Regions from separate parts of the Kitasatospora sp. NPDC059408 genome, predicted to be linked through region 2. Evidence: riboswitches for the same ligand, from Rfam matches in the RefSeq annotation. Region 2 holds a riboswitch; the other holds the start of a gene.

Region 1 (4,476 bases), on a different contig from region 2:
TGAGCGGCTCCCCGCTAAATGTTGATCTTCGAAAGCCGGGAGTCGCGCACTCGTGACCCTCCGTCAGACCGCCCGTCGACTGTGAGACATCTCACTCGCCACGGGTGCAACGTGACGCCCCACCGGACCCGTCTCCAGGAGATACCGGCGGACGCGCGGGGGTTGGGCCAGGTATGTCCGGAATATGACCTAATGACCGCTCATCGACCCGCGCACGCGAGAGCTCCGCGCGCCGCGCACACCACGCTCGCGCGAAACCGGCACGGCAGCCGACTGCAGCCCTGACGGGCCGATGTCCTACGATCTCCGCCATGAGCACCGCAGCCATCCCGGGCGCGCCACTGCCCGTTCGCACTCCAGGCTCCCGTGCGCGGGGGCGCCACCGTCGCCCCGAGCGCCCCGAGATCCCGTCCGGCTCCCCGGCCCTGGTGCTCGCCGTGCCCGCGACCGCCGGGCCCGAGTCCCGCTCGGTCGTCGAGGAGCTGCTCTCGATCGTCCGCAGCGAGCAGAACGGCGTCCAGACCGCGGTGGGCTACCTCCCCGGCGACGGCACCGAGGGCGCGGACGGCACCGAGCGCAGCATCGGCGAGCTGCTGGCGGCCGCCGCCGAGGCCGGCGTCCCGGCACCGATCCTGGTACCCCTGGTGCCCGGCCCGCACGACTTCCTGCCCGAACTCCACGCGCTCGCCGCCGAGTACGGCGCGCACGTCACCGACGTGCTGGGCCCGCACCCGCTGCTGGCCGAGGCCGTCCACGTCCGCCTGTCCGAGGCCGGGCTGGCCCGCGCCGACCGCGCCCGCCTGTTCGCCATCGCGACCGCCGCGGACGGCGTCGTGCTGACCACCGTGGGCGGCGAGGACGCCGCGGCCGCCGCCGGCATCACCGGCGTGCTGCTGGCCGCCCGCCTGGCCGTCCCGGTCGTCCCCGCCGCGCTCGACGTGCCCGGCTCGGTCGCCGCCGCCGTCGCGCACCTCAAGGAGACCGGCTCGCAGCGCCCCGCGCTGGCCCCGCTGGTGATCGGCCCGGAGGCGGACTCCGAGCTGCTCGCCACGGCCGCCGAGGAGACCGGCTGCCCGTCCGCCGCGCCGCTCGGCGCCTACCAGACGGTCGGCCAGCTCATCGCCTCGCTGTACCTGGCCGCGCTGCCGGCGCCGTCCGCGGAGGCCCTGGCCGCCGCGCAGGCCCAGGCCGAGGCCGAGGCGGCGGAGGCCGCCGCCGAGGGCTCCCGCGCGGCCCACGCGGCCGGTGGGACGGCCTCCGGGGCGACCGGGGAGGCCGCCGGCGAGTAACCGCCGACAACGCGTACGGAAGGGCCCGGAGCGACCGCGCTCCGGGCCCTTTCGGCTTGCGGCGTAAGGGAATTAAGAGCCGAATGCGCGAGATGTCCGTTCTGTGATTGTTTGCGATCGAGTGACCGCCCGTCATGCAATTCCTGAGAGCCTGCCAGTTGTGCACATCCGCAGGTTTATTGCAAGAAAACGATCATTTTCGATCTTGGAGAAGGAAATTCTTGGCGGCTTTCCATAATCCGTGATGCGCATCACAGGTATTTGCAGTTCGTACTTAAGTCTGCTTAACGTGCTCCCCGTTCGTGACCACACGGACCCAGCACATCCGCAACGCCGAGTCCTGCCGTCGGGTGCGCTGGAAGCGCGAAAACGCACCACGGCAGGAGCGGGGGACCCACAGGTAAGTCGCCCCGGACCGATCCACGGAACGGTCCTGGGCTAGGGGTGAAGCCGCGCCACAGCGCGGCCGGGCAACTCCGGCCCGAATCCGACAGCTCACCTCGCAGGCGTGGGAGAGGACCGCGTCTTCATGCTGCCCACCAACGGCACTCGCCTGTCCAGCCGCACCCGCCGCGTGATCGCCGCCCTCGGCGTCGCCGGCGTCGGCCTCACCATTCCCTGCCTCACCTCCGGCACCGCCTCCGCCGCCTCCGTCACCACCTGGGACAAGGTCGCCCAGTGCGAGAGCAGCGGCGACTGGAGCATCAACACCGGCAACGGCTTCTACGGCGGCCTGCAGTTCACCTCCAGCACCTGGGCCGCCTTCGGCGGCACCTCGTACGCCCCGCAGGCCAACCAGGCCACCAAGGACCAGCAGATCGCCGTCGCCGAGAAGGTCCTCGCCTCGCAGGGCCCCGGCGCCTGGCCCGTGTGCTCCGTCCAGGCCGGCCTGACCGCGGGCGGCGCCCCGGCCGCCGTCGACACCTCCGCCGCCGCGAGCACCGCGAAGGCCGCCCCGGCCGCACCCGCTGCCAAGCCGTCCTCGAAGCCCGCCGCCAAGCCCGCCGCCCCGGCGCAGGACCAGGCGCAGGCCCCGGCCGCCGCCGACTCCGCCAAGGGCACCTGGGCGCAGAAGCGCCAGGACTGGACCCAGGGCGGCACCACCCAGGCCGGTGCCTCGGACTACACCGTCGTGGCCGGCGACTGGCTGTCCACGATCGCCGACAAGCACAACGTCAAGGGCGGCTGGCAGCGCCTGTACGAGCTGAACCGCGGCACCCTGACCGACGGTCCGGACACCATCTACCCGGGCCAGCACCTGTCCTTCGGCGACTCCGCCCAGGCGCCGGCCGGCCAGTCCGGTGACTTCAACTGGTTCGACCGCTCGCAGAAGCCGGGCCAGTCCTCCGCCGGGAACGCCGTGAACGCCCAGCCGGCCGCCGAGGCCCAGACCCCGGCCGCCAAGCCGTCCTCGAAGCCCGCCGCCAAGCCCTCCGCCCAGGCGCAGACCCCGGCCCCGGCCGTCACCGGCTCGATGGCCGCCGCGGTCAGCTTCGCCAAGGCGCAGGTCGGCCAGGCGTACGTCTACGGCGGCACCGGCAACGGCGGCTGGGACTGCTCGGGCCTGACCCAGGCCGCGCTGCGCGCCGCGGGCATCTCCATCCCGCGCGTCGCCAACGACCAGGCCGCCGCGAGCACCCACGTCTCGCTGGACAGCCTGCAGCCGGGCGACCTGCTGTTCTGGTCCAACAACGGCCAGGACTCCGGCGTCTACCACGTCGCCATCTACATCGGCGGCGGCCAGTACGTCGAGGCCGCCAACCCGAGCTCGGGCGTCCGCCTGCAGACCATCGCCAACTGGGCGCCGGACTTCGCCGGCCGCGTCTGAGGATCCTTCCGGAACCGTCCCGCCGGGGACGGGTGACGGATCGCGGATGACAGCGAACAGATGACAGATAACAGATTTCATCATCTGTTATCTGTCACCCGCCCACCGCCCCGGGGAGAGACTGGTCGCTCTCCCCGGGGCTTCGGCGTACCCGCCTCCGAAGTCCGTGCCGCCTTCCCCCGGCGCGCACCCGTGGCTCCGCGCATCGGAGCATTCGCGTGGTCAAACCCCGGCCCAGCGGGCATGCTGCTGCTCTGCACCCGAGGAGGAGTCACCCATGGCCCAGGTCACCGTCACGCTCGACGCGAACCTCGCGATCGACGCGATGATGCTCTCCGGCACCAAGAGTCCCCAGGACGCCGTCGAACTGATCCTGCGCGACTACCTGGCCCGCGGTCGCCGCACCGAGACCCGCACCGGCGACGCCGCCGACGGCCACCGCGTCACCGCCGACCGCCCGGCCGTCCAGGAGGGCTGACCCCGGCCCGTCACGGCACTCGCGGCACAGCCCAGCACAGCGCAGGCCAAACCCAGCACGACGCAGCACAAGCCCGGTACAGCGCAGCACAAGCCCGGTACAGCGCAGCACAAGCCCGGCACAGCCCGGCACGGCACGCCGAAGGGCCCCGGAGAGCAACCGCCCTCCGGGGCCCTTCACACGGCCGTCACCGGCCTCAGCGCGCGCAGGCCCCCGTGGAGCCGCGCATGACCAACTCCGGCTGGAACATGAACTCCCCGCGCTGGGCGGCGTTCCCGCCCACCTCCTCCAGCAGCGCGTCCACCGCCGCCGTCGCCATCGCCTCGACCGGCTGGCGGATCGTCGTCAGCGGCGGCTCGGTGAAGGCGATCAGCGGCGAGTCGTCGAAGCCGACCACCGACACGTCCTGCGGCACCGACAGCCCCCGCTGCCGCACCGCCCGGATCGCCCCGAGCGCCATCATGTCGCTGCCGCACACGATCGCCGTGCACCCCTTGTCCAGCAGCGCGCCCGCCGCCGCGTGCCCGCCCTCGACGCTGAACAGCGTGTGGTGGACCAGCTCTTCGGCCTCCTCCTGCGTCCGCCCGAGGACGGTGCGCATCGCGGCCGTGAAGCCCTCGATCTTGCGCAGCACCGGCACGTACCGCCGCTGGCCGACCGCCAGCCCGATCCGCTCGTGCCCCAGCTCGGCGAGGTGCTGGACGGCCATCCACATGGCGGCCCGGTCGTCCGGCGAGATGAACGGCGCGTCGATCCGCTCGCTGAAGCCGTTGATCAGGACGAACGGCACCCCGCGCCCGGCCAGCCGGGCGTAGCGGTCGTGGTCGGCGGTGGAGTCGGCGTGCAGACCGGAGACGAAGACGATGCCCGCCACCCCCCGG
Region 2 (4,476 bases):
GGTCACCAGCTCGTGCAGCGTCTCGTTCTGCCGCTCGGTCGCCTGGTCGAGGCTCCGGGCGCGGGCGAGGTAGCCCTCCGGGTCGGTGGCGAGCATCAGCTGGACGGTCTGCGCCATGCCGCCGGAGCGGTACTCGGCGCCGGCCACGGTGGCGAGGTCGCCGCGCAGCTGGTTGAGCTGGTCCTGGGCGGCGGCGATCTCGCCCTGGAGGACGGTGGTCTCACCCTGGAGCCGCTGCTGGGCCTCCTGCGCGGCGTTGTACTTCTCCGACGCCTGTTCGGCCTCGTTGTACAGCTGCTCGACCTGCGCCTTGACGTCCTTGCGGCTGGGCGCGTCCGGGGAGCCGGGGGCGGCCTGGGCGCTGCCGCCCGTCGTGACGCCCAGGGCGGTGGTGGCGGCCGCGGTCAGCACCAGCGCACGGGCGAGCAGTTGGGAACGGCGGTGCACGGGCATGGCGGCGGCTGCTCCAATCCTGCGGACCGGTCCCGCCGCCGCACCCAAGCGGGCGGTCCTGGAGCGGGAGTCCGGTGGCAGACGTTAGCGAGTCCGGGCAACCGAGTCCAAACCCCTCCCAACCCGAATATTTGATCCTGAATCGGACATCAGTCCGAGGAAAGGAAACGCCGCAGGCCCGGACCTCCGGGGAGGAGGGCCGGGCCTGCGGGAAGCCGAGCGGGGAATCAGACCCGCACGATGGACGAGAGCGGCATGTTGGTGACCGCCTCGTAGCGGACGCTCGCACCCGGCTTGGGCGCGTGCAGCACCTGGCCGTTGCCGGCGTAGATGCCGACGTGGTGGGCGTCGTTGAAGAAGATCAGCAGGTCACCGGGCTGGGCCTGGGAGAGGTCCGTGCCGATCCGGGTCCCGGCGCCGGCCTGCTCCTGCGAGGTGCGCGGCAGCGAGACGCCGGCCTGGTCGAAGGCCCAGACCATCAGGCCCGAGCAGTCGAAGGAGTTCGGGCCGGTGGCGGCCCAGACGTACGGGCTGCCGATCTTGGTGGCGGCGTAGGACAGCGCGGCGGCACCGCGCGAGCTGCCCGCCGCCGGCGGCTTGGCGACCGGCGAGGACGACGGGGCCGAGCCGAGGTCGGTGCGGCTGCTGTCGCGGGAGGCGCGGTCGGCGGCGGCCTGCTGGGCCTTCGCGGCGTCTGCCTTGGCCTTGGCATCGGCGGCGGCCTTGTCCTCGGCCGCCTTGATGGCCTGGCGCTCCTGCTCGGACAGGGTGTTGAAGAGGTTCTGGGCGGCCGTCAGCTTCCCCTGGATCTGCTCCTTGGACGCCTTCAGCTGCTGGGTGGTCGCGTCCAGCTCGGCGAGCTTGCCCTGGGCCTCGGTGCGGTCCTGGTCCAGCTTGCGCTGCTGGTCCTGGAGCTCCTTCAGCTGACCCTTCTGAGTGCTGCCGGCCTGGTTCAGGGCGTCGGCCTGGCTGAGGAAGTTGTCCGGCTTGGACGAGAACATCAGCTGGACGGTCGGGGATATGCCCCCGTTGCGGTACTGCTCGCCGGCGATCTGGGCGAGGCCGCCCTGGAGGTCGGTCACCTGCTCCTGCTGGCGGGCCACCTGGTCCTGCAGGCCGCTGACCTGCTTCTGCAGCTCCTGCTGCTTGGCCTGGGCGGCGTTGTACTGCTCGGTCGCCACCTCGGCCTGCTCGTTGAGCTGGTCGACCTGCTCCTTGACCTGGTCCTTGGTCGGCGCGGGGTCGGCGTGGGCGCCGGACTGCGCGGAGAGGGCGACGGCTGCCGCGGCAACTCCGGTCAGGAAGGAAACTCGGGCACGACCGGCGGGCTTGGGACGACGATGGGACGCCACGAAGGCGGACTCCTTCTTCCTACGTCCGCCTACCGGGTGAGCTGACGGGTTCGGGCCGGAAGCATGCCCTACGACGCCTCACGGCCGTTCCACCGGCCGACCTGGCGCCGATTCACCCCGGAGGAACGTGGTTCCCCGGCTCCGCTCCACAGCGCCCCCTGTCACTGGGCTCCCCTGTCGGACGGTCGCTTCGACCCGTCCCGCTGCTTCACGAACTCGGCGGGAACCACCGCCGCCACCCTGGCTGGGCGATCGACAGTGCGGTGGTCCGGGTCACGACCCTAGTAACTGAACCGTGATCGGTTCAAATCCTTGTCAGAAAAAAGGCGGAAGAATAACCAAGTTCTTTTGTGAAGATGACAGAAGGTGATCGCGGCAGTACGCAAGGCTGATCACTTGTCACGCGAACGCGGCGAAACGCAGGGAAACGCGCTCAAGCGAACGCGCCACCCCCGCTCGGGAGGTGGCGCGGATCACAGGGCCGTCGCGCCGGCCCGCGGCGTGTCGGGGGGTCAGACCCGGCGGATGGTGTTGATCGGCATCGCGTCGGCCTTCATCACCTTGACGACGTCGCCGGTGTGCGGCGCGTGCACCACCATGCCGTTGCCGATGTACATCGCGACGTGGTGCATGTCGGGACCGTAGATCACCAGGTCGCCGGGCTGGGCCTGGTCCAGCGAGGGCACCCGGGTGCCGTAGTGGCCCTGCTCCTGCGAGGTGCGCGGCAGCGAGACGCCGGCCTGGCCGTACGACCAGAGCATCAGGCCCGAGCAGTCGAAGGTGCTGGAGCCGACGGCACCCCACACGTACGGCGAGCCCTGCTTGCTCATCGCCTTGGCCACGGCCACGGCCGCGTAGCCGCTGGCCGGCGGCAGGCTGCTCAGGTCGACCCGGTCGGTGCCGCGCGAGGCGCGGTCGTCCTGGGCCTGCTGGGCCTTCAGCGCGGCGCGCTCGGAGGCGCTGAGCGAGTTGAGGAGGTCCTGGGCCTGCTTGAGCTTGGCGTTGACGTCCGCCTTGGACTGGTTCAGGTCCTTGGTGGTGGAGTCCAGGGAGGCCAGCACCGCGGCGGCCTCGGCCTTCTCCTGGTCCAGGCGGCGCTGCTGGTCCAGCAGGCCCTTGAGCGCGTCGGTCTCGGTGGCGGTGGCCTGCTGCACGCTGGAGGCCTTGGCCAGGTAGTTGTTCGGGTCGGAGGAGAGCATCAGCTGGACGGACGGGTCGATGCCGCCGGTGCGGTACTGCTCGCCCGCCACGCCGGCGAGGCCGGTCTGAAGCTGGGTCATCTGCTCCTGGCCGCGGGCCACCTGGTCCTGGAGCTGGTCGGCCTGCTTGCGCAGCTGGTCGGCCCGCTCCTTGGCGCCGTTGTACTTCTCGGCGGCCTGCTCCTGCTCCTGCTGCAGCTCGTCGATCTGCGCCTTGACGTCCGTCTTGTTCGGCTGCGGCGCGGCGTGCGCGGCCACCTGGGCGGAGAGCGCGACCGCGGTCGCAGCAGCAGCGGTGAGCACGGAGACCCGCGCGCGGCTCGGCTGCTTGGGACGGCGGTGGGAGGCCAAGGGACCTGCTCCTTCTTCCATGGACTCACCGGTTCGGGTGAGAAATCCGGAAAATAGGTTTGACGCCAGACCCTAGTGAACATCCAGGCATTGCGCCACTCCCCCAAAGGCGTGAACTCCGAGCCCCCACGCCGCTTCACCGAATCCGCACATCACCGCAAACCGGACGCTGAGCGGCCGTCATCCCCATCGGCACGGAATCAGGGCCGCGCCAGCCGGTTCAGCAGCAGAACCGAGGCGACCGGGCGCGCGCCGGCCTTCCGCACGCCCTCCGCGACCTCCCGGTCGGCGGAGACCACCACGACCGGACGGCCCTGCGGCTCGGCCCGCACCAGGCGTCTGATCAGCTCGTCCGCCGTCTCGCCGGTCCGGCTGAAGCGCACCCGGACCCCGCGCGGCGGCGCCATGATCACCGGCACGTCCAGGTCCTGCCCGTCGAACACGCACGTGACCTCCGCCTGCGTGCGCTGGGCCAGCATCGCCAGCCCGCCCAGCAGCCGCAGCCGCTGCTGCTCCAGCGGCAGCGTCGGATAGCCGGTCTTCGTCACGTTGTAGCCGTCCACCACCAGGTGCACCTGCGGGATCGCCAGCAGCTGGTCCAGCAGGGCCGGATCGTCTTCCGCGAGCCCGCGCCGGGCCACGTCGTGCGGCGAGGCCGAACCCGGCACCACCGCCTCCACCAGGTCCGCCGGACGGATCTGCGACACCGGCAGCGCCAGCTCGCGCTGCAGCCCCTGCGCCGACTGCAGCACGGTGTCCAGCAGCAGCCGCAGCCGCATGTCCTCCACGCTGCGCCCCTCGCGGGCCGAACGGCGGCCCTGCTCGGCGGCGGTCTCCAGCTCGCCGACGCGGTGCCGCAGCCGCCGGGCCTCGCTCTCGGCCGCACTGCGCTCGGTCGCCGCCTGCGCGCGCAGCGCCTCCAGCTCGCCGGCCAGCCGACGGGTCTCGGCCTGCGCCCGGCGGGTGTCGCTCTCCAGCGAACGCACCTTCTTGCGCAGCGAGTCGGCCTCCCGCCGGACGTCCTCGGACTCGGCCCGCTGCCGGTCCAGGTCCGCGCGCGCCCCGGCCCGCACCTCGGCCAGCTCGGCCTGCAGCTTCTCCACCAGCCGGGCCGCCTCCGC

The links. A riboswitch is a leader RNA that binds a small molecule or an ion and turns the genes downstream of it on or off. The one in region 2 is predicted to bind cyclic di-AMP.
Region 1: it holds a riboswitch for cyclic di-AMP, as region 2 does, so the genes downstream of both, ACFXDE_RS00080 (transglycosylase family protein) here and ACFXDE_RS25040 (NlpC/P60 family protein) in region 2, are expected to answer to the same signal.

The regions. Positions count from the first base shown of each region.
Region 1 covers NZ_JBHYWI010000001.1:14,807-19,282, forward strand. The annotation lists gene ACFXDE_RS00075 (hypothetical protein) at 312-1,289, shown strand; cyclic di-AMP (ydaO/yuaA leader) riboswitch at 1,652-1,811, shown strand; gene ACFXDE_RS00080 (transglycosylase family protein) at 1,798-3,117, shown strand; gene ACFXDE_RS00085 (hypothetical protein) at 3,395-3,595, shown strand; gene ACFXDE_RS00090 (LacI family DNA-binding transcriptional regulator) at 3,792-4,476, opposite strand, start outside.
Region 2 covers NZ_JBHYWI010000039.1:77,596-82,071, reverse strand. The annotation lists gene ACFXDE_RS25045 (NlpC/P60 family protein) at 1-453, opposite strand, end outside; gene ACFXDE_RS25040 (NlpC/P60 family protein) at 681-1,805, opposite strand; cyclic di-AMP (ydaO/yuaA leader) riboswitch at 1,816-1,969, opposite strand; gene ACFXDE_RS25035 (NlpC/P60 family protein) at 2,318-3,355, opposite strand; gene ACFXDE_RS25030 (NYN domain-containing protein) at 3,556-4,476, opposite strand, start outside.